Linked DNA regions of Lichenihabitans psoromatis. The protein of the gene in region 2 interacts with the protein of the main gene of each other region in a pairwise test. Links are inferred from orthologs where the notes say so. Each region holds a gene or a part of one and is shown on either strand. Other genes may lie near its edges. The genes, in order: nusG and rho.

Region 1 (16,679 bases), 2.7 Mb from region 2 along the record:
CGGCTTGGCCCGCGACACGGCGTCCACGAACGCCTTGATGTTTTCGACCAGCTTATCCTCGTCGAACGACGCCTTGCCGACGCTGCCCTGAACGATACCGGCCTTCTCGACCCGGAACTCGACAGCGCCGCCTTTGGAGGCCGCAACAGCCGACGCGACATCCATCGTCACCGTCCCGACCTTCGGGTTTGGCATCAAACCGCGCGGGCCCAACACCTTACCGAGACGACCAACGAGCGGCATCATGTCCGGGGTTGCGATGCAACGATCGAACTCGATCGTTCCGCCCTGGACCGCTGCGACCAAGTCTTCCGCGCCGACGATATCGGCTCCGGCCTTCGTGGCCTCATCGGCCTTGGCGCCACGTGCGAAGACGGCGACCCGGACGGTGCGGCCTGTGCCGTTCGGCAGGTTGACCACGCCGCGAACCATCTGGTCGGCATGTTTGGGATCGACGCCGAGGTTCATGGCGATCTCGACCGTTTCGTCGAACTTGGCGGCAGCCTTGGACTTCACCAGCGACACGGCGTCGGTGACGCCATAGAGCTTGATCCGGTCGATGCTTTCGCGAGCCTTCGCGATCTTCTTTCCGATATGTGCCATCGTGATTACCCCACCACCTCGAGGCCCATCGAACGGGCGGAGCCTTCGATCATCGACATTGCGGCCTCGACGGACGCGCAGTTCAGATCAACGATCTTCTTTTCGGCGATCTCGCGCACCTGAGTCCGCGTGATGCGACCAACATTGCCCTTGCCCGGGGTCTTCGACCCGGCCGCGATGCCAGAGGCCTTCTTGAGCCAAAACGACACCGGCGGAAGCTTCATCTCGAACGTGAAGGAGCGATCCTGATAGGCCGTGATGACGACCGGGATCGGCGAGCCCTTCTCCATCTGCGCGGTACGCGCATTGAAGGCCTTGCAGAACTCCATGATGTTCAGACCGCGCTGACCGAGCGCAGGCCCGATCGGCGGGGATGGGTTAGCGGCTCCGGCCGGGACCTGGAGCTTGATGTAACCCGTAATTTTCTTTGCCATTCACATACTCCAAAAGCACCGTGGGACATGACGGTCCCGGCGGCGGCTACGGTTTCGTGGTGCGTCAGTCAGACCGGCAGGCTGGCCGGGCCGTGACTCCCACGCTGATGAGCGGACCGAGATCCGCCCCGCGCTCCGTCAGGAACGCGTTTCGGAACGCAGCCATGACGGCCACGCCCCAAATCGTTGAACGAAGGTCAGAGCTTCTCGACCTGCGCGAATTCGAGATCGACCGGCGTGGCGCGACCAAAGATCGACACCGCAACCTTGACGCGCGAGCGACCCTCGTCGACCTCTTCGACGATGCCATTGAACGACGCGAACGGACCATCGGCCACGCGCACCTGCTCGCCGATCTCGAAGACGATCGAGGACTTCGGCCGCTCGACACCTTCCGCGACCTGACCCTTGATCCGGTCGGCCTCGGCGTCGGAGATTGGCATCGGCTTCTTGTCGGCACCGAGAAAGCCCGTGACCTTCGGGGTGTTCTTGATGAGGTGATAAACGTCATCGGTCAGGTCGGTTTTCACCAGCACATAGCCCGGGAAGAACTTGCGCTCGGAATTGACCTTACGGCCTCGCTTCACCTCGATGAAGTTTTCGGTCGGAACCAGGATCTCGTCGAACTTGTCGGCCAAGCCACGCTGGCCAGCCTGCTCGCGAATCGAATCCGCGACCTTCTTTTCGAAGTTCGAGTAAGCGTGGACGATGTACCAGCGCATGCTCATGAATTGTTCTCAAAACCCGTTTGATGACGATGGAATGAAGACCGGCCGCAACGTCTAGCGGCCAAGCCCCAGGACGAGACCCACGAGAAAGTGAATCGCCTGATCGACCGAGACGAAGAAGACCGACGCCAGCACAACCATGACGATGACCATTCCGGTCGTGATCAAGGTTTCGCGGCGAGTCGGCCACGTGACCTTCGTGGCTTCGGTCCGAACGTCCTGAATGAATTGAAATGGGTTCGCCATACGAAATCCAACAGCCTCCGGCTGTGTGCCAGAAGACGGCTCCGGCGAAACTCGCCTACCCTGCTCGGACGCTAGCCTGAAAGAAGAGCGGCGCGAGACCGTTCGGTCACGCGCCACATCGAAGCTGCTATAACGCGACTTGCCGATGCAGCCAAGCGAAAAAGCATTTGCGGTACGCTGGGCGTCTTTACAGAAAATTCGGAGCAGCGGCTGGCAGGAGAGGTGGGACTCGAACCCACAACCCCCGGTTTTGGAGACCGGTACTCTAGCCGATTGAGCTACACTCCTGCACGCGAACCCGCGAGCGCCGCCATGCTGTTTAGCCGCAAGATCGGGCGGGACGCAAGAGCGTATTCGGCTTGGCGCGGCATCCACGCCCTGCAGTCGCCCTATCGAAGCGGCTCCACCGTCACGGCCGTGCCATGGGCCAGCACCTCGGTGATCCCGTCCATGATCTCGTTGGCGTCGTATCGCATGCCGACCACGGCATTCGCGCCGGCCTGCCCGGCGTGCCTGACCATATCGTCGTAGGCTTCCTGGCGCGCGTTTTCGGCAAGGCGGACGTAAATGCTCAGGCGGCCACCGAAGAAGCTCTGCCAGCCCCCGGCCCAGTTCCCGATAACACTGCGGGACCGCACGGTGATTCCACGACAGATGCCGAGATGCTGGATGATCCGGTAGCCCGCGATCTCATTGGTGGTCGTGACAATCATTAAAGGAATCCCTGGCAACGCATTGCGGCCGGCACGACGCGCGCGCGGTCCGTGATTTCGGATTTGACGCGTTCTAAACTCTGTTCCAAATTCGACGCGGGTGTCGTTTTTGACAGAGGCACCCATCGAGGCTCATCGCCATCAAACATCTCTCACTCACGCCCGCCCCCATCGCCGCCGTCCGGCCCGCCACCTGGCTCGACAACGGCTCATCAGGTGCTCAAGCTCCGGCGTCCGAAGCCGGGTTGGCGCACGCCGAGAGCGGGCCCGTGAGCACGATCCTGTTTCTGATGGTACCATCCTTTTCGATGATCGCCTTCGCGTCCGCAGTCGAGACCTTGCGTCTCGCTAATCGCGCGATGAATAACCACGCCTACCGATGGAAGGTGTTGAGCGGAGACGGCCGGCCCGTCATCGCTTCGAACGGCATCCCGGTCGCAGCAGATGGGGCCTACGCCGATCTGGCGGGCGCCACGGCCGCTATCGTCTGCTCCGGGACGGACGTGCAAACCTTCGAGCATCGCGATCTCATCGCGAAGCTCCGCACGCTCGCGACACGCGGTGTCGCGCTCGGCGCGCTTTGTACCGGCTCCTACGTCCTTGCACGGGCCGGGCTTCTCGATGGCCATCGATGCACGATCCACTGGGAAAACTTCGACGCGTTCCGCGAAGAGTTTCCCGACCTATCGGTCACGCAGGAGCTGTTTGAGATCGACAAGCTGCGGTTCACCTGTGCCGGAGGCACAGCCGCGATCGACATGATGCTGTCCTTGGTGTCGAAGCAAAAGGGACAGGAAGTGGCCGCCATGGTGACGGATCAACTGATCCATCACCGGATGCGCGACGCCCACGAGCGTCAGCGGATGGAGTTGCGCGCGCGTCTCGGGGTCGCGCATCCCAAACTGATCAGCGTCGTGAGCGAAATGGAACGCTGCATCGAACAGCCGCTGTCATGCGCCGATTTGGCGGACGGCGTCGATCTTTCGACCCGGCAACTTGAGCGCCTGTTCCGCAAATATATCGGCGATGCTCCGACGCGCTATTATCTCGGCCTGCGCCTCGATCGCGCGCGCCATCTGCTGCTGCAGACCAGCATGCCGATTCTGTCGGTCGGTCTCGCCTGCGGTTTCGTTTCGGCGTCGCATTTTTCCAAATGCTACAGTGAGCATTTCGCCCGGACCCCATCGCAAGAGCGCCGGAACCCGCGACGAGACGATCGCGGTTCGAAACAGGAGTGATGTCACACGACGCCCTCGCACCCGCGCGGCAAAGTCGGACAGTACGGCGGCTTTTTCCATTGACAGGAACGGCTCAGCTCACCATAAGCGCCCACACAAGGACGGGTTCGGCGGGTGCAACAGCCCCGGTTCGAAGTCGGCCTCGGGCTTACACGCTGATTGTCATTGACGATCCTGCATGTGGTCTGGAGGAGTGTCCCGAGTGGCAAAGGGGGCGGACTGTAAATCCGCTGGCTAAGCCTTCGTAGGTTCGAGTCCTACCTCCTCCACCAATTGGCCCATGCGGGTGTAGCTCAATGGTAGAGCAGCAGCCTTCCAAGCTGAATACGAGGGTTCGATTCCCTCCACCCGCTCCAGTTTTTTCAAACCCTCACGCCAGGTTTGCAAGCGTCCATTTGAAACGAATGGCGGCTGCATTCGGAAACAGGACCCCGTCTGGGCAACGGCGCTTTAGTCTGCCGTCGATTCGGACCGCGCGCGCTCGATACGATCGCGGATCAGGGGAATTGCGTGATGCCGGGCGCGGATCAGCCACCCGCTTCCTTTGCACCGCATCTCTGTTTGGCTTTAGGCATGCCCGGCCAAGTTCATGCGCGGGCGTCGATCCTGCGCTCAGGTCAGAACTGCACGCCGCGCGTCAGTGCGCCGTCGACCAGGAGATTGGTGCCCGTGACGAAGCTTGCGGCTGGGCTCGCCAGGAACACGACCGCATTGGCCATTTCCTGCGGTGTGCCCATCCGGCCGGTCGGATTGAGCGCGAGCGAGGTCTTGTAGAGATCCGGGTTGCCGTCCTTGATCTGGTGCCACACTCCACCCTCGAAATAGGTATTGCCCGGCGACACCGTATTGGCACGAATGCCTTTATTCGCAAGCTGATAGGCCAGCCCCTGCGTGTAGTGGATCAGCGCAGCCTTGAAGGCGCCGTAGGGTCCCGCCGCGAAGTCGATCTCGCGACCCGACACGCTCGATATGCTGACGATCGCAGCCGCCTCACTGCTTTCCAGATACGGCATCGCAGCCTCGACGAGGCGCACGCACCCCATCATGTCGACCTCGAAGCCGCGGCGCCAGCTCTCCTCGTCGGCGCCGATCGAGAGCGCGCTGACATTCGCCACCACGATATCGATGCCGCCCATGGCTTTGCCGGCCGCCTCGACCCAGGATTTCAGGCCGGTGGCGTCGGCGATGTCGAGCACTGTGCCAAAGGCCTCGACGCCTTGCGCTCGGATCGCCGCTTCGGTGGCGGCAGTCTCGGCGCCGTTGCGGGCGCAGAACGCCACGGAGGCCCCCTCGCTGGCGAACGTCTCGACGATGGCGCGCCCAATGCCTTTCGTGCCGCCGGTCACGATGGCCTTGAGGCCTTTTAGATGCAGATCCAATCCCGTCTCCTCCCCTGTCGTCGGACCACGTCTCAACGCTTGGCCGAAACCGCGTTCACGACATCGCCGACATGAACCGTAACCTCGCCCAGAAGATCAATGGTCGCCGAGAAGAAGGCTTTCGATCCATCGCCGTCGTTATGCGCCGTCATCGCGGCCGCATCTGCAAATCGTTCCTGCGTGATCAGGATCGATGGATCGTCGGTCGAACGGATGACCACATAGTCAAGCGTGCCGGCTTCATGTGCCTTGACGTAGTCACCCACGGCCAAAAGCGCGCCCAGGACTGTCTCGACACTGCCCGGCTTGCACCGGATGATGGCCATGAGGCTGACCATATGCGCGATCCTTACTGCAGCCGAGGATGCCGCTTGTGCCAATCGGTCACGCTTTGGAACGCATGGCCGGCTCGACACAGCAGCGCTTCGTCGAGGTGGCGACCGACGAGTTGCACACCGACGGGGCGCCCGTTGGACGTGACACCGGCCGGTAGTGTGATCGTGGGCTGACCGGTCATGTTGAACGCGGACGAGAACCGCAGCAAATCGGCGATGACGGCGTCGGCTTCGGCGGCTGTCAAAATGTCGGCCATGGTCGGGCCGCTCATGCCCTGAACTGGGACGAGCAGCAGGTCGATGCCATCCATCGCGGCCTCGACCTCGCCTCGGAAGGCGAGACGGCGCAGCGCGATCTTCTGCATATCGGCCGCCGTGACATCGGTCGCGATATCGAGAAACTGTGCCAGGATCACGCCGTAATCGGCACGGCGAGAGGGAAACGTCGCCTCGTGAGCCACGGCGGCTTCGACGGCGCAGAGCGGGAACCAGTCCTGCAGCACTTGCCGGCTGTCCGGAAAGTCGATCTCGACCATCGTTGCGCCGAGATCGACCAGGGTTCTCCGCGCCTCCTCGATGGCCGCCATGGCCGGCGCGTCGGTTCCTTCCGCCATCCAGCGCGGTGCGAGGCCGATCCGCAGGCCAGCCACACCGCCATCGATGCCGGCCAGATAATCGGGGACGGCCGCGCGGAGGCTGGTCGGATCCTTCGCGTCATATCCCGCAATTACCCCAAGCATGGCGGCGGCATCGCGAGCGCTACGGGTCATCGGGCCGAGATTGTCGAGCGTGCCGCCAAGTTCGAAGGCACCGTATCGGCTGACCCGCCCCCACGTCGGCTTGATGCCGGTCAAGCCGTTGGCGGCCGAGGGGAAGCGGATCGATCCACCCGTGTCGGACCCGATAGAGCCATAGCAGAGGCCGGCGGCCGTTGCGGCGCCGGAGCCGCTCGAAGACGTGCCGGGCCAAGCCTCGACGTCCCACGGGTTCAGCGGCACCGTCATGTCGGGGTGGTAACCCGCATAGGCTCCTTCGGTCATGGCGAGCTTGCCGAGAATGATGGCTCCGGCCGCGCGCAACCGCGCCACAACGGTGCCGTCCTCCGGCGCCATGAAGCCCCGATGCAGCGCCATGCCGGCGGCTGTTGGCGCATCGGCGGTCCAGCACAGGTCCTTCACGGCCAGCGGTACGCCATGCAGGGGACCGCGAACCACCCCGCGCGCGATCTCGGCTTCGGCCAGCGCGGCTTCGGCCAGGGCGCTCTCGGGCATCAGGCGCTCGTCGCTGTGCAAGGCGCCATCTTTGGCGGCGATCCGCTCGAGCATCGCCTCGGTCAACGCGACTGGTGAGACAGCCCCCGCCTGGACCTGCGCCGACACCTCGGTCAGTTCGGCAAAAGCCATCTCGTCGCTGAGCGTCACAGGGATTTCCAATCGGTGCCGGATTCAAAAGCCGAGGCGGCGGCATAAATCGACATTTCGTCGTAGCTCTTGGCCACCAGCATCATGCTGATCGGGAGCCCGTCGCTCATGCCGCATGGAATCGCCATGGCAGGATGACCGGTGATGTCGAACGGGGCGGTGTTGGGCAGCATTTCGAAAGCGCGTTGCACGACGAGACCGAGAGGCGCATCCGCCGGCGGGATTGGGGTAGCCTTCATGGGCAGGGTCGGCATCAGCAGCAGATCGTAGGTGCCGAGCGCCTTGTCGTAGGAGGCCTTCAGCATGCGAGTGAGATTCTGCGCCTTGGCGTAGAAACGTCCACGATATTGCGAGATGAAATACTGGCCCACCATCATGGTGATCTTCAGCGTATCCGACAGGCAATCGGCCCGCTCGCGCCACGCCGCATGGGCATCGAGCAACGAGACCGTATAGAGACCCTTCCAATTATAGCCCATGCCGTTGCCCAGCATCATCTGCATCTGAGCGCCCTCGCTGGCGACTGGCGTCCAGATCGCGGGGCCCCACAGATGCTCGGGTAGCGAGATTTCGGTGACCTCGGCACCCATTTCGCGCAATTTGCCGGCGGCCGCCCGCACCTTCGCGTCGACATCCTCCTCGCTTTGGGCAAAACCAAAGCCCTCCTTCAGCACGGCGATCTTCATGCCTTTGACGCCGCGACCGAGCGCCTGCGTATAGGGCGCGACTTTCGGCGCATATTGGCGCGGGTCCAGCCCGTCCTCGCCCGCCAGCACCTCCAGCATCAGCGCGTTATCGGCGACATTCGCGGTAATCGGGCCGGTATGGTCGATCGTGGATTCGATCGGCATAACGCCGGTATAGGGCACGAGGCCATGCGTCGCCTTCATGCCGTAAATGCCGCAATAAGCGGCCGGAATGCGGATCGAGCCGCCTTGGTCGCCGCCGATCGCCAGGTCGACCTCGCCTGATGCAACCAGCGCGGCACTCCCCGAGGAGGAGCCACCCGCCGAATAGCCCATCTTATGCGGGTTATGGACGGGGCCGCTCGCGTTGGTGTGACTTCCGCCCGAGAAGCAGAAATATTCGCAATGGGCCTTGCCCATGATCGTAGCGCCGGCGTCGAGCAGGCGTGTCACGATGGTGGCGTCGAGGTTGGGCACATAGCCTTCGAGGCTGGAGGCACCGTTCATCATCGGAACGCCGGCGAGGCAGACATTGTCCTTGAGCGCGACGGTCTTGCCTTTCAGCTTACCCTCGGGCGCGCCCTTCACCTCGCTTTTCACGTACCAGGCGTTGAGCTTATTCTCGCTCGCGGGAGGAAACACGCCGGGCGTGCGGGGATATTTAACCGCCGGAATATAGTCGGGCAACGATTCCACGAGGTCATAGGCCGCAAAGCTGCCGGCCATGAGATCCATGAATTCGGCGATGCGCTCGGGCGAGAGGCTCATGCCGAGGCCGTCGACGATATCGGTCATCTGTTCGGGCGTGGGGCGTGCGACTGCCATAACGTTCTCCGTTGTTGGTGTAGCCTGAGGTCAGGCCGCCATCCCGATGAGGTCAGCGACGATATCGGGATCGTCGAGTTGGTCGGGCCGCAGTTCGCCGGTGATGCGGCCTTTCTGGATCACCAACACACGGTTCGACAGCGCCGCGATGAACTCGAGATTCTGCTCGACCAGGATCATGGCGATGCCGGATGTCTCGCGCAGCCGCTGCAGCGTCGCTGCGATCTCCTCGATGATGGAGGGCTGTATGCCCTCGGTCGGCTCGTCGAGCAGGATCAGCTTGGGTCGGGTGCAAAGGCATCGCGCCAAAGCCAGAAGCTGTTGCTCGCCGCCCGAAAGCGCCCCGCCCTGCCGATCAAGGAGCCGGGTCAGCCGGGGGAACAATTGCAGCGTCTCGTCGATGATGGCGCGGTTCTCGCGTCCACCGGCCACGCAGCCCATGCGGAGATTGTCGAGCACGCTGAGCGCCGGAAAGATCTCGCGCCCCTGAGGCACGTAGCCCATGCCGCGCTTCACGCGCTCGAACGGTTTGAGATGGGTGATGTCATCGTCGAGCAGCGCCACACCGCCGTAGGTGGCCGGAATGAAGCCCATCAAGGTTCGCATCAGCGTCGTCTTACCCATGCCGTTGTGGCCGAGGATGCCGAGGAACTCGCCGGCCCGGAGGCGAAGATCGATGCCGGTCAGCACCGGAACGCGGCCATAGGAGGCTTGGAGGGCGGAGACCTGCAGCATTACGCGGCCTTCTTGCCGAGGTAGACGTCGCGCACGCGCTGATCGCGCATCACGGCATCGGCCTTGTCTTCCATCAGCACCGCGCCTTGGCTGAAGACGGTAATGAGGTTCGAGATCATGCGGATGAAGGCCATGTCGTGCTCCACCACGATGAGGGATTTGGTGCGGTTGATGGTGCGGATGATCTCGGCGGTCCGGCCGACCTCGTCGTGGTTCATCCCGGCGGCCGGCTCGTCGAGCAGGATGAGATCGGGTTCCCCAGCCAGGACGGTGCCGATCTCGACCCACTGGCGCTGGCCGTGCGACAGCGTTCCGACGATCCGGCCGGTGTCGCCGGTCAGCGCCACCGTTTCCAGCACCTGATCGACCAGCGCCTCCGCCTTCCGGTCGGCGTTCTTGCGACGAGCTGCGAGCCACAGGTTTTCGCGGATCGAGAGGCCGTTGAAGACCGATGGGGTCTGCGTCTTGATGCCGATACCGGCCCGCGCGATGGCATGCGACGACGCGCCCGCGATCGACCGGCCGCGATACACGATCGTGCCGGCGCTCGGCAGGAGTTGCCCGGTCAGCATCTTGAAGAAGGTGCTCTTCCCCGCGCCGTTGGGACCGATCAGACAGCGCAATTCGCCGGGCGCCAATGTGAAGTCGACCGTATCGACCGCAACCACGCCGCCGAAGCGCATCGTCAGGCCCTTGGTTTGCAGGAGGGGCTCGCTCATGCTCATTCTCCCGCCCGCGCCGGCGCTCCGCCGGGCGGCTCCACCATCGGGACCGCGATCTCGTCACGCGCTGCGGCGACGACAGCGGCACGGCTCAGCTTGCGTCCCCGCCAGAGCCGAGATGTCAGTCTCTCGACGACCGGGACGACGCCGGCCGGCATCAGCAGCACGAAGACCAGCAGAATGATGCCGAGCACGAGATTGGCGTCGAGCGCCTGTTGGGTCCCGATCGCGGTGATCAGTTCCTGAATCGCGATGGCGCCGAGGACCGGCCCAATCAACGTGCCGAGGCCGCCGATCATCACCCAGATGATGATCTGCGCCGATGTGGCGAGGCCGAAGATCGTCGGGCTGATGAAGGCTCCCCATAGTGTATAGAGGCACCCTGCCAGACCCGCGATGCCACCGCCGATCACGAAGGCCAGCAGCTTATAAAGGCGCGGGTCATAACCGAGCAGCGAGGCGCGCGTCTCGTTCTCGCGGATCGCGACGACGACACGGCCAAAATGGCTCGCCAGTAAAAGTCTGAGGCCGAGGAAAATGGCGATCAGGCAGCCGCCCGTCAGATACCAATTGTCTTCCGGCGCGAACGCGTAATCGTTGAACGGCAGGGTGATGCCGGGTACCGACGGAATGCCGTTGAAGCCGCCGAGCGCCGCCGCCCCGATCCGATAGGCATCGCCTGCCGTCGAATTGAAGACGTTGAAGAGGATCAAGGTCACGGTCAGTGTGATGACGCCGATATAGACGTTGCTGATCCGGCCGTAGAACATGAAATAGCCAAGCAGCGCCGCAAACACGGTCGGCACCACAACGGCGCAGATCAGCGGCACCACGCTGTTTGGGAAATTAAAGGCCGCCACCGCATAGGCGTAGCCACCGAGCCCGAAGAACGCGGCCTGTCCGAATGACAGGATGCCGCCGAAGCCCCAGATGAAGCCGAGGCTGAGCGCCAGGACGCCCATGGCCAGGAACACCGTCCATTGCATCAGCGTGAACGTATCGACCAGTTGCGGCGCGACACCGACCAGGACAGCGGCCAGCAAGCCGAGGACAACAACCGGCATCGGGAGGGGGAAGCGCCGCATCAGAGGCTTCCCTTGAAGAAGCGGCCCGTGATGCCTTCCGGCAAGATGCGGATCAGCACCGTCGCGGCGACCAGGAGGATCACCTCACCGAAAACCGGCGTCGTGAAATACGATCCAAGCTGGTTGATAAAACCGAACAGCATGGCGGCGGACGCCGTCCCGGCCAGGATCGACGCGCCCCCGCCCACCACGGTAATGAATGCCTTGGCGATGAAGGCCGAACCCATCGTGGGCGAGACGCCTGATACGGGTGCCAGCAATCCGCCTGCAAGGCCCGTGACGGCCGCGCCGATGCCGAAAGTCAACATGTAGATGCGCGTCGGATTGACCCCGAGCGCGGAGGCCATGTTCGGGTTCTGCATGGTGGCGCGGGCGATGAGGCCGAACCGGGTGAACCGCATCACCACGACGACGGCGACCAGCAAGGCGAGCGCAACGAACGCCAGCACCAGCGTATAAAGGTCGGAGCGGTAGGCACCGACCTGGAAGCCGCCGAGCGGGGTCGGCACGCCTTTAATCGTATTGCCGAAGATGGTCGTGATCAGCCCGACGATGAAAAGGCTCAATCCCCAGGTCGCCAGCATCGTGTCGACCAATCGGCCATAGAGGAAGCGGATCAGGGTCCGCTCGATCAGCAGCCCGACGAGCCCGACGAAGATGGGCGACACGACCAGCATCGCGATCCAGACGTTGACGCCGAGGTTGGTCGACACGACCGTTGCATAAGCGCCGAGCATCAGGAACTCGCCGTGGGCGAGGTTGATGATCCGCATCATGCCGAAGATGATCGCAAGCCCCAGGCTGATCAGCACCAGGGATGCGATGCCGCTCAACACATTGAGGCCGATGATGGCCACGAGATCCATGGCGACAGCCTTTTCGATCGATCCGATGCCGACGATCAGATCTTGATGACGTATTGCTGGTTGTCGGTCGGGTTCTTGACGAGGTCGCAGACCGCAGCCGTGTCGAGCGGCTTCTGGTCGGGATAGCTCCCCGTGACCGACCATTTCTTGTCCTTAACGACCGCCAGATAGGCGCTGCGGACGGCATGGTGGGTCGGTTTGTCGATGGTGACTTGGCCGCTCGGCCCGGCGAAGCTGATGCCGGTTTCAAGCGCCTCGATCATCTTCATCCGGTCGATCGAGCCCGCCTTCTTGACGGCCTCGGCCCAGATGTGGACGCCCTCGTAAGTCGCGCAGGCGAGCTCGCTGATATACGGAATATCCTTCCCGTATTTCTCGTGCATCTTGTCCACATAGGCCTTGCTGGCCGGGGTGGTGAGTTCTTCGAAGAAGCCGTAGGCGCCCATGATGCCCTCGCTCTCCTTCGCGTCGAGGGTCGATGGCTCGTTGACGAGGCCGAAGGTGGTCGAGGCGATCGGGATCTGGCTCTTCATGCCGGCCGCAGTCCACTGACGGTAAAAAGCGGTGTGGTTGCCGCCAACCAAGGCCGACAGGATCAGGTCGGGCTTGGCCTGCTGGATCTTGCTGATCGTCGGGCCGAAATTGGTGACGTCGAGGGGGAAAAACTCAGTCGAGAGGACCGTCCCGCCATTGTCCTGGCAGTATTTGGTCATCCATTTGGCGGTGATCTGGCCGTAGTTATAATCAGCCGCGATAATGTAGGCCTTCTTGCCGCTTTTGCTCATCGCATCCGGCACGAGCTTTTGCACGGTTTGGGCCGGTGTGGTGCCGAGGCAGAACTCGTTGCGGTCGCAGACGCCACCCTCATAGAGGGTGTTGTAGAAATAAAGCACTTTGAACCGGTCGAAGATCGGACGGATTGCTTCGCGCGAGGCCGATGTGATGCCTCCGTGCACCACCGCGACCTTGTCCTTGAGGGCGAGTTGCTGGGCATATTGCGTGTACAGCTGGATGTTGGACTGGGGATCGTAGGACACGATCTTCAGCGGCCGACCGAGCAGACCGCCAGCGGCATTGAGCTCTTCGACGGCGAGTTGCACGCTGAGCACCATCGGCTGTCCGCTGGTGCCGAGCGGACCCGACTGATCATGCAGGCTGCCGACCAGAATCGGGTTCTCCGCACCGAGAGCGGTGTAGCGCAGGACGGCCGGCGAGAGGATGAGGCCGCCGGTCGCCGCCGCGGTCGAAGTCAATACTCTGCGACGTGTCCAATTCATAAGATGCAGCCTTGCAACGAAGGGAAATCACGCCTGCGGGGCGACATGACGAAGCGAAGGAGGCGAAATCCCGTCGCGCTTTATCGTCTGCAGACACCAGGACTTCACCACTCGATGCTTGAAATTTCAAGTATCAAAGATTCAACATCTTTGCGGTTGCCTTGCACAATTTCGCGGCGGGTTTGCCTCATTCTTGGGGTTATCTGCTCTGCACGACCCGAACGTCGACGCCGTCGGCGACCGCGAGATGCACCCGGCGGCTGCGCTCACGCGTCGGGTCCGAAGCGCGAGCACTGCGATGAAGCGGCGTTGCCCCGTTGACGACGGACCGCATCGCCGGTGCGGACGACGTTCCCGCGACGCCCATCAGAGCCGCGAGATAGTGCAGCCCCTCGTAGCAGGATTGCCCGATGTCGTTTTGTACCGGCGGCGACGCGCCGAAGGCTGCATGGTACCGCTCCCGAAAAGCGTCGTTTTCCGGCGAACGGAGGTGGGCGAAGTAGCAGCTTGAGAGGTGCATGTTCTCGGTATTCTCGGCCCCAATCCCGTAGAGGACGTTTTCGTCGATCGCGGTCGCGAATCGGAGCACGTCGCCAGCGAGCCCGGCTTCAGCAAAGGCTCGATTGAACCGCACGGCATCTTCGCCGATCAGCGACATCAGGACGGCATCGGGGCGATCGGCGCGGATTTGATCGAGGATCGCTTCGTAATCCTCGAGATCGAAGGGCAGCAGCGCACTCCCAACCACACGGCAACCCAGCTGGCGCAGCATCTGCCGCGCATGACGATGAACGACATGGGGCCAGATGTAATCATTCCCAATCAGCCACCACCGCTCGGCGCGACGATGGGTCGTTAGCCACTCCATACCCGGACGCAGCAACCGGTCTGGCGTTTCGCCAATCGCGAAGACGTTGCTGACGGCGTCGCCGCCCTCGTAGAGCGGCGTATAAACGTAAGGCATGTTGGGTGGAATCTGCGACGCGACGATGCCTCGGAGATCGCTGAGGTGCATCCCGACCAGTGCATCGACGGATTGGCTCACCACGATGTCGCGGAGGAGGCGTTCGACATGGCTGCGTGTTTGGCCGGCGTCGATGATGACGAGATCGACGGATTGTCCGAGCATTCCTGCGCCCGCGTTCAACTCGGCGACGGCGAGACGCGCGCTCGCCTCGCAGGACGGTCCCCAGATCCCCGCTGCGCCCTGCATCGGAATGAGCAAGCCAACTTTGATGGCAATCCCCAGCGCCAGCGACAGTCGTGAGAACGGAGCTTTGCAAGCCATATGCCGTCTGTCGCGAGGTGATCCACCTTCGCGATGGACAGCGCGGACCACCACCCTTAAAGCGATCAGAGGTGGTGCGCGAAAACAAGATCTCGATGACCGACCCCGTGACCGACCAATTCTCCTATCTCGTCGCCAAGATCGCCGCTCAGCTCGATGCGCGGGTCAAATCTGTCGTGGCCTGCGCCAATCTTTCGCCCGAGCAATGGCGCATTCTCGCGCTGCTCGATGAACGGGACGGGCGTTCGATGAGTGATCTCGCCCAGATGGCGTTTGTCGAAGCCGCGACGCTGACTAAGATGATCGACCGGTTGGTGTCCGACGCCATGGTGTATCGCGCGCCCGATACCCGCGATCGCCGTCGCGTGCTCGTTTTTCTGTCCTGCAAGGCGCTTGATCGCATCGCGGCGATCAAGCCTCAGCTGGCCGCCGAGGATGCGGCCGTCACCAAGCGGCTCGGTCCGCTGACGGTCCGCGCGCTGCAAGCGATGTCCCAACATCTCGAAGTCCTGCGCCGCGAGGCGGACCGTTTGGCACGCGAGCCTGATGAGAAGGTGCTGGCGCAAGCCTCGAAGTAGCGTCGTCGCGCGGAGCCGATTGCTCAGGCCGGCAAGCTGCTGGACGGCAGCCTATCGCGAGCCCGTGCTTGCACGGCCGTCATGGTGTTTAGGCGAAATGCCTGCGAGCCGTTGGCCCCGACGCTTGCGTCAGATCGCCGGAGGAGCGACGGGCTGGATGACGTCGCTCGCGACATTCGTGTTGGTCGACGACGTCTGCGGTTGCTCGACGGGACCGGAGAGAGCCTCCTCGGCTAGGGTGAAGACGAGCAATTCGTGCCTGATCTGCCGGGTGGACGGCAGCGGGAGGCGGCGTCCGAAACGCGTCGATTGAGCCATGGCACGAACCTGTTCTGTTGCCTTGCCGGCGCACCAATTGGCGCGCGTAGACCGTCGAAATTCAGTCTTCTTCGCCTGAATAAGGGGGGGAGGCTTCGACCAACACCGCATCAGGCTCGTTGCTGACGATGCTTAGCTTATCCTCTGGCGCAACGCGCCTGAAATTCTCGACCGCGCTCTTGATGCGATACTGGAGAAAACTGCCAACTGGTGGCAGTTGCGCCTCGATCGTGAACGGATTCAGTTTGGCGAAGAGCTGCTCGCCTTGAAAATCGAGCACGACGCTGTCTCCAACTGAATATCGATGAGTGGTCATGTCATGTCCTCCGTCACGTCGTCTCGGCTTGCGCGACCGCCATACTCGCCGCACCGATACGACTGCGGATCTCCATTACGACAATAGCGTGGGTCGCCCATCGGCTGCGGCTTCATCGCCCTGACCTCGACGACCCGCTCGTGCAGTATCGCGACCGACCGTTATCAACGGTTATACTCTGCTACACTTTATCGCAACCGCTCCTCCTTACCACGGGGCGCGCCACGGTGCACGCAAGTATTTTCCCGCCGACCGCGAGCAGCTCCCCTAAAATACTCGTGTATTACTTTTTCGTTCAGCCGCAAAAGGGCGGTACGGGAGCTAAATTTCTACCGTAAAGACATGCATTACCTCACTTGGTTTGCCGTTCCACCGCGGAACGGGATGGAACTGAATTGCGGTTTGCTCTTTTTCAAGAGGATCGATGTCATTGGGGGTGCCGGCCGGGCGCTCGCATCACTTGGCGATGGGAGCATGAGCGATGTCCGACCCTGAGGACGCAGACCTGCGGCTTGCCAGCATCAACGCTGCGATGACGGCCGCCTTCGACCATGTGACGGATGCACGCGATGCTGCTGTGATCGGCATGCTTCTCCAGAGCCTCGATGCAACGGGGATCGGCCTTTGTCTCTGCGACGAACAGGATCATATCCGCTACGCCAATACCGCGTTCCGCTCGGCTTTTCTGACAAGCCTCAGCAGGTCGCCCATCAATTTCGTCGACGCGCTGGCGGATGCGATCGAAGCGGGCGTCGGGATCAAGCTCGAATCGCAGCCTCTCGATCAATTTGTGACGCGCGTGAAAGAGCGGCGGCGAACCCACAAACAAGCACTGAGTTTCCCGGTTGACCTCGCCGATGGCAGCTGGTGGTGGGTGAACGATCAT
Region 2 (13,610 bases):
GACCGCAAAGCTACAGGCTTTGACCGCAATGCTCGCAGTTTTGGCGCGGCTCGCCGTCATCTTCTCGATCAGATCGTCCGGAAGGCCGCACCATTCCTTGTTCTTCGTCATGTAATTGACGACTTCGCCCTCGGCAGCCGAGAGGCTCTTCAAGCGTGGGCATGCGGCGATCGGATCGAGCTTACCGCCGTTGGATTTGGAAATCTTGTTTAGCGCGCCGATCTCGCTCATGCGCTTGCTCATCAGCTTGGCGAAGTCGTCATTGCAATCCGCCATGGCGGCGCTTGCACAGGCAGTGCCGGCGATCGCCAGGACCGCAACACGCAGCAGGCTCCGAGAAACGCCCGTCTTGACCGTTAGCTCTTGAAACATGCCGTCTGTCATCGTGTCGGTCTCTTGCTCCGCGAACGCCGCTCGACGCACGTCTTTGTATCTCGATTGTCTAGCGGATAAAAAGTGCCGAATAAAGGCGTCTTGATGGCAAGGACTGATTCGTGGCTCGTATCGACTTTACTTCGCAGCGGCTGTTCGTCGACGCCCCCCTCGCTTGCGATGTCGCTCTGCCGCTCGACCGTCAGCAGGCCAACTATCTGCTGAACGTTCTTCGGTTCAGCGAAGGCGATCCGCTGCTCATCTTCAACGGGCAACATGGCGAATGGCGCGCGACCCTGGCGGCGACCGGACGCAAGGCAGCGATCCTCCATGTGGTCGAACAAACACGCGAGCAGACGGTGCCGAGCCGCATCCATTATTGCTTCGCGCCCTTGAAACACGCCAGGCTCGACTACGTGGTTCAGAAGGCCGTCGAGATGGGAGCCGGCGTGCTGCATCCTGTGATGACGCGGCACACGCAAGTCAGCCGCATCAATCTCGACCGGATGCGCGCCAATGCGATCGAGGCGGCCGAGCAATGCGGCATCCTCGCCGTCCCGATGATCACGGAAGAGCGAAAGTTTGAGGCTTGGCTCGCCGATTGGCCGAGCGATCACCTGATTGTCTTCTGCGATGAAGATGCGGACCACCGCAATGCCTTGGGCATCCCTCCTGCTGGGGTCTCGCCGACGGCGCCGGTCGGGGTTCTCCTCGGCCCGGAAGGCGGCTTTGCGGAAGACGAGCGACAGGCTCTGCTGGCCCTGCCGAATGTGATGCGGCTTTGGCTCGGGCCACGCATCCTACGGGCCGACACCGCCGCCGTCGCGGCACTGACGCTGGTGCAAGCCGCTTTGGGGGATTGGCGCGTCGCGGGGTGAACTGGTCGTCTCGCCTCGCCTCAGGCGTGACCGGCCTCGGATGACAGCATCACAGGATCGATGCCGATTTTGCGAAGCGCGCGGTCGTATTTCGTGTCGAGCGCCTGATCGAACACGATGGCATCGTCGGCCGCGCAATGCAGCCACCCATTGGCCTGCATCTCGGTCTCGAGTTGTCCCGCAGCCCAGCCGGCGTAACCCAGCGCCAGAACGGCACGGTCCGGCCCCCTGCCCTCCGCAATGGCGCGCAGGATATCGACCGTCGCGGTCAACGAAATGCCCGAGTCGATCGGCAGCGTCGAACTATCGACAAAGTAATCTGCCGAATGCAGCACGAACCCCCGTCCAGTTTCGACCGGTCCCCCTTGGATCACCGGAACGTCGGCGGCTTTATCGCTCAGGTCGGTCGCGTCGTCTTCGGCCACCACATCGAGTTGAACCAGGAGATCGGCGAACCGCACCGCATTGGTGGGTTGGTTAACGATGATGCCCATGGCGCCATCGGCCGAATGTGCACAGAGATAGATCACGGCCCGATCGAACCGCTCGTCCGCCATGCCGGGCATAGCGACCAGCAGATGCCCACTGAGAAAGTGAGTGTCGTCGATGTTTTTGGAAGATTTTGTCATCATGCTCAGACTAATCGCGCCACGCCCAGGGCGACAAGCCTCGGTTTCGGGACGAGCGAAAAAGCGCTTGTCCCCTCTCATATTGGCGGTCCCGCTGCTTCTCGCTAGTGCGGCCACTTCATCGTGGGCGGCCGCCCCCGATGGGTCGGCAGACTGGGTGCAGGGCGATCATTCGGCCGTTCGGCTGATCGATGCGGGGCGGGTCACCGGTCAGCCCGGGTCGATGCTCGGGCTCGAGATCCGGCTCGACCCCGGCTACATTACCTATTGGCGGACACCGGGCGATTCCGGAGCGCCTCCCACATTTTCGACGGCCGGATCGACCAATGTGGCCCATATCGAGGTCGAGTATCCTGCCCCCCTGAAACTCGACGAGGCTGGTTCAGAGGTGTTCGGCTACAAGGACGAGGTAACGTTTCCGGTGCGCCTCACACGCATTGAGCCCGCAATGCCCGCGACCCTGAAGCTGGCAGTCGACTACGCCATTTGCGCCACGCAATGTCTGCCGGTCCACGCAATGCTCGATCTCACCCTGACGGACAGCGGCTCGACGGACGACATCGCGCAGGTCCAGCAGGCGCTCGCGAAAGTTCCACGTGAAACGCCGCTTCAGTCGCCGGATCGCTTGGCCATCGACAGGGTGACGATCGATCCGGCCGATCTGAAGTCGCTGAGCGTCGTGGCTCGCGCATCGACCGGAGCGTCCCTATTTGTTGAAGCGCCAGAGGGGTGGTATGTGCAATCCGGTGCGGCATCCGATGCCGGCGGCAACGCCGTATCGTTCCCGCTGACCGTCGTTCAACAACCTACCGGCAGCGACATTCGCGCCATCGACCTCCGACTGACGCTGACCGACAAGACGGGTGCGATCGAAACCTCTGTGCGGGGCCGTGTTGCGTCGGATGTCGGAACCGCCGGACCAAGACCCTAATGGAGCCGCCTATGCCTATTCAAATCGGTGATCGCCTGCCGCAGGCCGAGTTCACGGTCATGACCGCGGATGGGGTATCGGTTCGCACCACGGATGACATCTTCAAGGGACGGACGGTGGTGCTCTTCGCTGTGCCGGGTGCGTTCACGCCGACCTGTCACAAGAACCACCTTCCTGGCTATCTCGACAATGCCGAGGCGCTGAAGGCAAAGGGTGTCGATGCGATTGCGGTGACGGCCGTCAATGACGTGTTCGTCATGGATGCTTGGGCGAAGGCAAGCGGCGGCGCCGGCGTGCTGGAATTTCTTGCCGATGGGGCCGCGACATTCGCTAAGGCGATCGGCATGGATTTCGATGGAAGCGCACGTGGGATGGGGATTCGCTCGAACCGCTATTCGATGCTGGTCGAGGATGGCGTGGTGAAGCACCTGTCTGTGGAAGAAAATAATTCGCGAGCCGACGCCTCTTCGGCAAAGGCCCTGCTCGCCGCTCTGAGCGCTTAAGGAAACGAGGAACCCCGGTGACCGATCAATTGCTGATGGATCAGACCGCCATCACCCTGGTTGCGCCTCGGTTGATCTCGCAGGCGCAACCAACCCGAAAAATATCGCTCCTCGGCATGACACGCGCCGAGTTGGCGGAGGCGTTGCGCGCCATCGACGTGCCGGAGCGTGAACTTCGGATGCGCGGGGCGCAACTCTGGCAGTGGATCTATGGACATGGGCTCACCAGCTTCGATGGAATGCTCAATGTCGCCAAGCCGCTCCGGACCCGCCTCGCCGAAACCTATTCGCTCGCGAGACCCTCGATCGTCAGCGAGCAGGTGTCCATCGACGGAACGCGCAAATGGCTGATCAGGCTCGATGATCTTGGCTCAGGGCCGGACCTGCAACGGCAGCAGAAGGCGGCCGAGGTCGAGGTCGTGTATATCCCGGAAAGCGATCGCGGAACCTTGTGTGTGTCGAGCCAGGTTGGCTGCACGCTGACATGCACCTTCTGCCACACCGGCACGCAGAAATTGGTCCGCAATCTCACATCTCGTGAGATCGTGGCGCAACTCGTCGTCGCGCGCGATCGACTCGGCGATTTCCCCGGCCTTACGCCGCCGACAGACGGGCTTGTGCCGCCGCCGGGGACGCGTGCGGTGTCGAATATCGTCTTCATGGGAATGGGCGAACCGCTGTATAATCTCGACGCGGTTCGCGACGCGGTCGCCACAATGAGCGATGGTGATGGGCTGTCGTTGTCGCGGCGGCGTATCACGGTGTCGACGTCCGGCGTGGTGCCGCAGATCGAGACGTTGGGCAACGATGTCGGCACGATGCTGGCGATCTCGCTACATGCGGTTCGCGATGACCTTCGCAACGAACTCGTCCCGCTGAACAAGAAATATCCAATCGAGATGCTGCTCGAAGCATGCCGGACCTATCCCGGCGCCTCGAATGCCCGACGGATAACGTTCGAATACGTCATGTTGAAAGGCGTCAACGATTCGCCCCGGGACGCGCGGGAGTTGGTTCGGCTGCTGAAGGGCATTCCGGCCAAGATCAATTTGATCCCCTTCAACCCCTGGCCCGGCACCCGCTACGAATGTTCGGACTGGTCGACCATCGAGACCTTCTCGGACATCGTTTTCAATGCGGGCTATGCGAGCCCGGTTCGCACGCCGCGCGGACGCGATATCCTGGCGGCCTGCGGACAGCTCAAGAGCGAGACCGAGAAGCTCCGGGCGCGGGCGAGGCTCATGCTCGACGGGACAGCGGATCCTGCGGTGGATGCGGATTAGCCCGGCGCATCGACCTGCAGCACCGTCGTGATGCGCCGAACCCTGATGGTCTGCGTCGGGGTAATCGTGGCAGGCACTGGCGTGTTGGCGGCGCTGGGCGGGGCACTGCTCTACGAGACCCTCACGCTTCCACCTGCCTCCAGCATCGCCATTGTGAGCCTCCTGAGCATCGTCACGGCCATGTCGAATGGGAATGCGGGCGAGGTGTTCACGGCCATGATCGGCTTTGCCTGGGCCGGCGCGGCTGTGATGGGCTTCGGCCCCATCGTCGTTGCGGCTGTGGTGGGCGAGGTGACAGGAAGCCGATCATTGACGCTCTACGCCGCTGTTGCGGGAGGGATCGCGGCCGCGGGACCGGCGCTCCTTCGCGTCATCCTGCAGGTCGATCCAGTTGCGTCCAGCGAGGCTGCGCTTCTCCTCGAGAGCCGTTTTCTTCTGGCCGCGTTTCTCAGCGGGACGGTAGGTGGAGCGCTTTATTGGTTGCTGGCGGGCCGGTCCGCTGCCGAACCCGGCTGACGCTCATCGCCCTAAACTCGTGCATCAAACCATCAAATTTGCTGGATGGGGGTTGCGTTTCGAATCGAAGTCATTAATTTGCAGCTTGAAATCGGGGTTATAGAGGGTCTGCGGATCCTCGACGCTGAGCGACATACACCGCTTCCTCTCTCTTTACGATGGTTGGACCTCCTAGTGAGGCAACATTTAAGAGTTGTGAGCGACATTTGGCGAATATGGCTGCCGCTTCTTCTTGATGATTGGACTGACATCAAGGAACGGTCGCTGGTGATGTTTGGACGCGGACGACCCTTCGATGAAGCGTAAGTCCCGGGTTCAATCGTGTTGGCGGCAGACACGTCGGACATGCTGCAATTTCACTTCACGAACCTTGCGGTGAAGTCAGAGACGCCGGGCGACCTTTCGGGGCGACAACCGGCAAACGTCAGGGATCCAAGGACGATCGATGAGACCAGGTCAGAACAAGCGCATGCGGGGCCGCAATCCGAACAACCGGAAGGGTCCTAATCCGCTCACGCGCTCTTACGAGTCCAATGGTCCGGACGTTAAAATCCGGGGAACCGCCCATCATGTTGCAGAAAAATATCTGCAGTTGGCTCGGGATGCACAATCGTCCGGCGACCCTGTCGCGGCGGAGAGCTATCTTCAACACGCGGAACACTATTTCCGCCTGATCGCGACCGCCCAATTGGCTCAGGCTCAGTCTCAGGTTGGCTATGTGCGCGCTGTTGGGGAGGTCGAAGTCGACGAGGACGACGACGATGACTTCAGTGCTCTGCCCGACCGGTTCGCCTCTCCGCCAGAACGGGTACCGCCGCAACCCGTCGCCTCGCCGCAGCCCTACAACGATCGACAGGGGCTGAACGGAGGCGAACGCCAGCCGTATAATGGCGGCGGCAACGAACGACCGTCCTATAATGGCGACCGGAACAACGCTGAGCGCAACACCGGCGAGCGCAACAATGGCGAGCGCCAAGAGCGCGCGCCCGAGCGCTACAATCAGGAGCGGGGCGGCGAGCGCCCGGAGCGTCAGCAATTCGACCGACCTTATCAAGGCGATCGGCCCGACCGGGGCAACAATAACAACGGCAATAATTACGACCGCAATAACCGGAACGACCGGAATGACCGGAACAATCGCGGGCCGCGGCAGCAGCGCGATGGGCAACCGCGTGAGTTTCAACAGCCGCGCGAGTTTCAACCGCGTGGCGAGTTCCAGCCGCGCGATCAGCAGCAGCAACAACAGCCGTATCGCGAGCAGAATGCGCGTGAGACGCAGACGTCAGAATATCAGGATCAGCGCGACGGACAGCGTCCGGCGATCGAGCCGCAGCGCGAACAACCCGTGCGCGATCAGGTAATCGAGACCCGCCCGGCCGCAATCGAAACCCGGCCGCAGCAAGCGACGCCCCAGCCGATCGTGGAAACCGTGGGACTGCCAGCCTTCATTACGGCACCGGTCCGATCGGTGATGCCGACGCCATCCGATGTGGAGCCATCGTCCGATCAACAATCGCGACGAAGCGCATCATCAAACGATGACGCCTCGGACGGTTATCTTCCCGATGCACCGACGGACGGCGAGAAGTTTCCGGTCAGGGCCCGTCGCCGACGTCGGACACGCGCCGAAATCGATGCCGACGAAGCGGTTCGCAAGGCTGCGGCCGGCGACAAGGCGTCCGCCGAATAGGGCGCGCCTCCGCCAGCAACTTGGGGGCGACGAGCCCGGTGATCTTGCCAGCCCGTCGCTTCGCTTTTATTCTGATGCTCCCGCCTCTCATCAGTTTCGCCTCGGTACCGCAGCCGAGACCCGATGATCTCCCCCGCCGAGCCGCCCTTCCCCAGGGTCTCCCGCTTCGGCTTTTCCTCTCCGTATAAGCTCCGCCGCAACGGCGCTGCGCCAAGGACTTTCTTCCCATGCGGGAAATCAAACTCAAGGATCTCAAGCTCAAGTCGCCGACCGAGCTCCTGGCTTTCGCCGAGGAGCACGAGGTCGAAAACGCATCGATCATGCGAAAGCAGGAATTGATGTTTGCGATTCTCAAGCAACTCGCCAGTCGAGAGATCGAAATCATCGGTGAGGGTGTCGTCGAGGTCCTGCAGGATGGCTTCGGCTTCCTCCGGTCGTCCGACGCCAATTACTTAGCCGGACCGGACGACATCTACGTCTCGCCGTCGCAGATCCGGCGCTTCGGTCTCCGAACGGGCGATACCGTCGAAGGCCTGATCCGCAGCCCGAAGGAAGGCGAGCGATATTTCGCGTTGCTGAAGGTCGGCACGATCAATTTCGACGATCCGGAGAAGATCCGGCATAAGGTCCACTTCGACAATCTGACCCCGCTTTATCCGGATTCGCGGTTGAAGCTCGAGATGGAAGATCCGACCCGCAAGGACTTCTCGTCCCGCGTGATCGACGTCGTGTCGCCGATCGGTAAGGGCCAGCGCGCCTTGATCGTCGCACCGCCGCGGACAGGCAAGACCGTGCTGCTGCAGAACATCGCGCAGTCGGTCACGACCAATCATCCCGAATGCTATCTGATCGTGCTGCTGATCGATGAGAGGCCCGAAGAAGTGACCGATATGCAGCGTTCGGTGAAGGGGGAGGTCGTCGCATCGACCTTCGACGAGCCGGCGGTTCGTCACGTGCAAGTCGCCGAAATGGTGATCGAGAAGGCCAAGCGCCTTGTCGAACATGGCCGCGACGTCGTCATTCTGCTCGACTCGATCACGCGTCTCGGGCGCGCCTACAACACTGTCGTGCCGTCCTCGGGCAAGGTGCTGACCGGCGGTGTGGATGCCAATGCGTTACAGCGGCCGAAGCGATTCTTCGGCGCGGCCCGTAATATCGAAGAGGGCGGTTCGCTGACCATCATCGCGACGGCCCTGATCGATACCGGCTCGCGCATGGATGAGGTGATCTTCGAAGAGTTCAAAGGCACCGGTAACTCGGAAATCATTCTCGACCGGAAGGTCGCGGACAAGCGGATCTTCCCCTCGATCGATATCACCCGCTCGGGGACCCGCAAGGAAGAGCTTCTGTGCCCGCCCGACATCCTCAAGAAGATGTATGTGCTGCGCCGGATCCTCAACCCGATGGGAACGGTCGATGCGATCGAATTCCTGCTCGGCAAGCTTCGCGAGACGCCGAAGGGCAATGCGACCTTCTTCGAATCCATGAACACCTGATCGAGCGTTTCACGTCAGCTTCGATGACGAGTTGTTGATATCCTACTGGCCACGGCAGCATCCAAGCTGCCGTGGCTTTTTGTTGTCGGGTTGCGCGTGCCACGGCCTCGATCCCGGATACGATCAGAACGGAGCGTCATGATGCGAACCGACACGATCTTCGCGCTCGCATCCGGTGGTGGGCGAACCGCCGTCGCGGTCATCCGTGTGTCGGGGCCGCAAGCTTCGTCCAGCCTCTCGCGGCTCACCGGAAAGGTGCCCGCGCCTCGTCGGGCGACCGTGGCGACGCTCCGCGACCCTCGCTCGGGTGAGCCGCTCGATCGCGCTCTCATCCTGTGGTTTCCAGGCCCAAACAGCTTCACGGGCGAGGATTGTGCCGAATTCCAGGTTCATGGTGGCCGGGCGGTCGTCGACGCCGTGCTGAGCGCCCTGGCTGATCTCCCGGATTGCCGTCCAGCCGAGCCGGGTGAATTTACCCGTCGCGCTTTCTTGAACCGCAAAATGGATTTGGCCGAGGTCGAAGGCCTCGCAGATCTGATCGACGCACAAACCGAGGCTCAACGCCGTCAGGCGCTCCGTCAGCTCGATGGCGCGCTCGGGGTTTGGGCAACGCGTGAAAAGGCTCGGCTTCTGCAAGCGATGGCGGCCGCTGAAAGCGCGATCGATTTTTCTGACGAAGCCGATGTCGCGGGTGACTTTGCGGCCGAGGTGACCCGGATTGCCGAGGGGGTGTCCCAGTCGATCGCCGCCCAGTTGGCGCAGTCGTCCACCGCGGCTCGCATCCGCGATGGTTTTGTGGTGACGCTGGCTGGACCGCCCAATGCCGGCAAATCCACGCTCCTGAATGCGCTTGCACGCCGCGATGCCGCGATCGTTTCACCTCACGCCGGCACGACGCGTGATCCAGTTGAGGTCGAACTCGATCTCGACGGCTATCTTGTGGTCTGCATCGATACGGCAGGACTTCGGGACAGCGATGATCCGATCGAGCAGGAGGGGATGGCACGGGCACGGGCGCGGGCCGCAAGTGCCGATCTGGTGCTCTGGTTGAGCGACAGCCGCGATCCCGTCAAACCGGATGGCACGCTCGTGACCAGAACCCTCTGGACCGTCGCGACGAAACTCGACCTCGCCGAACAGCCTGTCTCCGGCTTCGACCATTCTGTTGCGGCCCCGACCGGAGAGGGCATCGACGCTCTGACGACTGCGATCAGGAGCGTGATTGCTGCGGACGGATCGAGCCTCGGGGCGGGATTGGTGACGCGTCTCCGGCATCGTCAAGCGCTTGACCGCGCGCAAGCGGCACTGACGCGTCTGCTGCACAACCCTGAGAGCGGTATGGAAATCCGTGCGGAACAGCTTCGGCAGGTTGCCCAGCATCTCGATAGCCTCATGGGGCGGATCGAGCCAGAGGCTGTTCTGGGCGAAATTTTCGCGAGATTTTGCGTCGGCAAATAGGATTGCTGTTTCACGTGAAACAGAGTTGCGAGCGTGGACCTACCGAATGCGGTCCCGACGTGATAGGGGATCCTGCAACATCGCCGCGTCTGCGCGCCACTCCCAAAAACCGGACCACGACCATTACGACTTTCGATGTCATCGTTATCGGCGGCGGACACGCCGGCTGTGAAGCCGCTGCGGCTTCGGCCCGGATGGGCGCACGAACCGCTCTCGTGACCCATAAACTCGCGACGATCGGCGCCATGTCCTGCAACCCCGCGATCGGTGGTCTCGGAAAGGGACATTTGGTTCGCGAAATCGATGCGATGGATGGCGTCATGGGCCGCGTCGCCGATCGCGCCGGTATTCAGTTCCGGCTTCTCAACCGCCGCAAAGGTCCAGCGGTTCGCGGGCCTCGCGCGCAGGCCGATCGAAAGCTCTATCGTGCCGCCATGCAGGCCGCCCTGCTCGATCAGCCGATGTTGGAGATCGTCGAAGGCGAAGCGCATGATCTCGATATCGTCGACGGTCAGGTTTGCGGCGTTACCCTGGCGGATGGGCGAGCCTTGAGCTGCCGCGCCGCCATCTTGACGACCGGCACCTTCCTTCGTGGCCTGATCCACATCGGTGAACAGCAGATACCGGCCGGCCGCGTCGGCGAGGCTCCCTCGCTCGGCCTGTCAGCGACACTCGACCGTCACGGCTTTGCTCTTGGCCGTTTGAAGACCGGAACCCCGCCCCGGCTCGACGGACGCACCATCGACTTCGCGTCGCTCGAACGGCAGCCCGGCGATGAGACGCCCGAGCCATTCTCGAGCCTGACAACCCACATCGAGCAAGCGCAAGTCGATTGTTTTATAACGCGAACGACCGCCGCAACTCACGCGGTGATCGCAGCCAACATGCACCGCGCGCCGCTCTTTTCAGGTGCTATTACGGGGCGTGGTCCGCGCTACTGCCCTTCGATCGAAGACAAAGTGGTGCGCTTCGCCGATCGCGAGAGCCACCAGATTTTCCTCGAGCCAGAGGGGCTCGACGATGCGACCGTCTACCCGAATGGAATTTCGACCTCGCTCCCGGCCGACGTCCAAACGGCATTTCTGGCGACGATCCCCGGCCTGGAACGCGTCGCCGTGCTTCAACCCGGTTATGCAATCGAATATGATTTCATCGACCCCCGGGAACTCCTGCCCACGCTCGAAACGAAGCGGATTAACGGGCTGTATCTCGCGGGTCAGATCAATGGGACGACAGGCTACGAGGAGGCCGCCGCTCAGGGGCTCGCGGCCGGCTTGAACGCCGCCGCAAAGGTCGGCTCGCTCGACCCGATCCTGTTCGACCGTGCGGAATCCTACATCGGCGTGATGATCGATGATCTCGTCACACGCGGGGTGACGGAGCCCTATCGCATGTTTACCTCGCGGGCGGAGTACCGGTTGTCGCTTCGCGCCGATAATGCCGATCAGCGATTAACGCCGAAAGGTGTCGCGCTTGGCTGCGTCGGATCGAACCGCCAGACCGCCTTCGCGGCCAAGCTGCAGTCCCTCGATCATGCGCGGGTGCGCGTTCAGGCGTTGCACGCGACCCCGCAAGAGGCAAACCGCGCCGGCATGGCCGTCAGCCTAGACGGGGTTCGCCGGAGCGCTTTCTCGCTCTTGTCCTATCCCACCACGGATTGGGAGCAGGTGGTTCGCCTCTGGCCGGCCCTGGCCGACATCGCCCCCTCAGTGGCCGCACAGGTCGAGTCGGATGCGAAATATGCCGTCTACCTCGATCGACAAGCCGAGACCGTGGCGGACACACGACGCGAGGAGAATTTTCGACTTCCTGCCGATCTCGATTATGCGGCTCTGCCGGGTCTCTCGCGAGAGTTACGCGATAAGCTGATCGCGGCACGTCCGATGACCTTGGGGCAGGCGGAACGGCTGGAAGGCATCACGCCCACAGCCTTGACGATCCTGCTGGCCCATAGCCGACAGATCGCCCGTCGCACGAAAGAGGCCGCATGAAGCCTCCCGCATCGAAGAAAAGCGCAAGGGCGGCGATCGACGACTCAGCAGACCGGGCGCATTCGCTCGCGATGGTGCCTGTTTCACGTGAAACAGAGGAACGCTTTGCGATCTTCGTCGGTCTGCTCCATCGCTGGCAGACGATAAAGAATTTAATCGGTCCCTCGACGCTCGATACGATGTGGACCCGACACATCGCTGATTCGGCGCAACTTGTCGCGCTGGAACCCATGGCTCGCCGCTGGGTGGATCTTGGCTCAGGCGCGGGATTCCCGGGCATCGTCATCGGAATTATGATTCGCGACCTCGATGGCGCGCGGGTCGATCTGGTCGAAAGTAACGAGCGGAAATGCGCATTCCTGCGCGAAGCAGTGCGCGCGACAGGATCAGCGGCCCGCGTCCACATGGGCCGGATCGAAAATGTCCTGCCCACACTCGATAGATCTGTTGATGTCGTGACATCGAGAGCCCTTGCGCCCTTGCCCGACCTCGTCGCCATGAGCGACACTCTGCTCAAGGGTGGCGCTGTGGGGCTGTTCCTCAAAGGCGATGAAGCCGTCCCAGGTGAGACGGACGGGGCTGCAGGGCAGGCTGGCGACTTCGCCTACGAAACAATCCCGAGCAAAACGCATCCACATGCGCGTATCGTTCGGGTTCGAACACGGGACTGATTCGCCGCTCGGCGGCGAAGCGCTTGCGTCGAACATTGGAAAGGAGCGGTCGCAATGGCGATCGACACGCTGATTTCGCACCAAAGGGCGGCTCGAGTCCTTGTTCTGGCGAACCAGAAAGGGGGCGTCGGTAAAACCACGACCGCGATCAACCTCGGAACGGCGCTCGCGGCCATCGGCGAAAAGGTGCTTCTGGTCGACCTCGATCCGCAGGGCAATGCCTCGACCGGCCTCGGGATCGATCGCAAGATGCGAACGACATCCACCTATCATGTGCTGTCCGGCGAGGCGACCTTAGCCGATGCGGCGCGTCAGACGGCGGTTCCGAATCTGTTCGTTGCGCCCGCCACCATGGATCTCCTCGGGATCGACGTCGAGATCGCCGATCATCGTGACCGCCCGTTCAAGCTCCGCACCGCCATCCGCGCGCTCACAGGGGCCGGAGGCCCGAATGGTCCGATTTTCAACTACGTGCTGGTGGATTGTCCGCCCTCGTTGAGCCTGTTAACCATCAACGCGCTTGCGGCTGCCGATAGCGTTCTCGTTCCGATGCAATGCGAGTTCTTCGCCCTCGAAGGCCTCTCACAGCTACTCTCGACGGTCGAACAAGTTCGCCGGACGCTGAACAGCGCTTTGACGATCCATGGCGTCTTGCTCACCATGTTCGATCCTCGCAACAATCTGGCCAATCAGGTCGTCGCCGACGTGCGCGAGTTCATGGGCAACAAGGTCTATGACACGGTCATTCCGCGCAATGTGCGGGTGTCGGAAGCGCCCTCGCACGGGAAGCCCGTGCTGCTCTACGACCTCAAATGCACCGGGAGCCAAGCCTATCTCAAACTGGCCTCCGAAATCATCCAGCGTGAGAAAGAACAGCAGGCCGCATGACGCAACGGACCAAGGACCGCATGGGCGGCGACGAGCACCCTCGCCCCAGATTAGGCCGTGGATTGGCTGCGCTGCTGGCCGACACGACCGCGTCGTCCAATGCCGAGCAGACCGCAACCGGGCGTGAGCAATTGACGGTGGCGGTTGAGTTCCTCCGTCCCAATCCGCGTAATCCGCGTCGGCAGTTCAGCCAGACCGACTTGGCGGATCTCACGGAATCGATCAAGGCCAATGGTATCATCCAGCCGATCGTCGTCCGGGCCATTCGCAACGTCGCCGGCTCCTACGAGATCATCGCGGGCGA

The links.
Region 1: the proteins of rho (region 2) and nusG interact in binary tests that used the Escherichia coli proteins (3 or more experiments, as listed by UniProt). The link is inferred for Lichenihabitans psoromatis from one-to-one orthologs.

Annotation. Positions count from the first base shown.
Region 1 is NZ_CP036515.1:4,054,498-4,071,176, forward strand. Bases 1-2,958 are described here. They hold nusG (transcription termination/antitermination protein NusG), read right to left. Parts: upstream 1,766-2,958; coding sequence 1,235-1,765; downstream 1-1,234. Other genes in these bases: rplA (50S ribosomal protein L1), read right to left, coding at 1-603; rplK (50S ribosomal protein L11), read right to left, coding at 609-1,037; secE (preprotein translocase subunit SecE), read right to left, coding at 1,820-2,011; EY713_RS18975 (YbjQ family protein), read right to left, coding at 2,401-2,724. Outside these bases: EY713_RS18980 (GlxA family transcriptional regulator), read left to right, coding at 2,994-3,962; EY713_RS18995 (SDR family NAD(P)-dependent oxidoreductase), read right to left, coding at 4,580-5,341; EY713_RS19000 (putative quinol monooxygenase), read right to left, coding at 5,374-5,679; EY713_RS19005 (amidase), read right to left, coding at 5,691-7,097; EY713_RS19010 (amidase), read right to left, coding at 7,094-8,608; EY713_RS23010 (ABC transporter ATP-binding protein), read right to left, coding at 8,639-9,343; EY713_RS19015 (ATP-binding cassette domain-containing protein), read right to left, coding at 9,343-10,062; EY713_RS19020 (ABC transporter permease subunit), read right to left, coding at 10,065-11,150; EY713_RS19025 (branched-chain amino acid ABC transporter permease), read right to left, coding at 11,150-12,016; EY713_RS19030 (urea ABC transporter substrate-binding protein), read right to left, coding at 12,052-13,293; EY713_RS19035 (substrate-binding domain-containing protein), read right to left, coding at 13,493-14,581; EY713_RS19040 (MarR family winged helix-turn-helix transcriptional regulator), read left to right, coding at 14,677-15,159; EY713_RS19045 (hypothetical protein), read right to left, coding at 15,289-15,477; EY713_RS19050 (hypothetical protein), read right to left, coding at 15,539-15,793; EY713_RS19055 (GGDEF domain-containing protein), read left to right, coding at 16,275-16,679. UniProt on the Escherichia coli protein: Part of the processive rRNA transcription and antitermination complex (rrnTAC). The complex forms an RNA-chaperone ring around the RNA exit tunnel of RNA polymerase (RNAP).
Region 2 is NZ_CP036515.1:1,306,932-1,320,541, reverse strand. The notes cover bases 6,339-9,163. They hold rho (transcription termination factor Rho), read left to right. Parts: upstream 6,339-7,029; coding sequence 7,030-8,298; downstream 8,299-9,163. Other genes in these bases: mnmE (tRNA uridine-5-carboxymethylaminomethyl(34) synthesis GTPase MnmE), read left to right, coding at 8,437-9,163; EY713_RS06110 (DUF4167 domain-containing protein), read left to right, coding at 6,339-6,802. Also shown: EY713_RS06145 (hypothetical protein), read right to left, coding at 1-372; EY713_RS06140 (16S rRNA (uracil(1498)-N(3))-methyltransferase), read left to right, coding at 495-1,250; EY713_RS06135 (YqgE/AlgH family protein), read right to left, coding at 1,271-1,882; EY713_RS06130 (protein-disulfide reductase DsbD domain-containing protein), read left to right, coding at 1,947-2,810; EY713_RS06125 (peroxiredoxin), read left to right, coding at 2,822-3,313; dual-specificity RNA methyltransferase RlmN, read left to right, coding at 3,349-4,596; EY713_RS06115 (hypothetical protein), read left to right, coding at 4,624-5,112; more of EY713_RS06110, read left to right, coding at 5,558-6,338; more of mnmE, read left to right, coding at 9,164-9,756; tRNA uridine-5-carboxymethylaminomethyl(34) synthesis enzyme MnmG, read left to right, coding at 9,879-11,747; 16S rRNA (guanine(527)-N(7))-methyltransferase RsmG, read left to right, coding at 11,744-12,418; EY713_RS06085 (ParA family protein), read left to right, coding at 12,473-13,306; EY713_RS06080 (ParB/RepB/Spo0J family partition protein), read left to right, coding at 13,303-13,610. UniProt on the Escherichia coli protein: Facilitates transcription termination by a mechanism that involves Rho binding to the nascent RNA, activation of Rho's RNA-dependent ATPase activity, and release of the mRNA from the DNA template.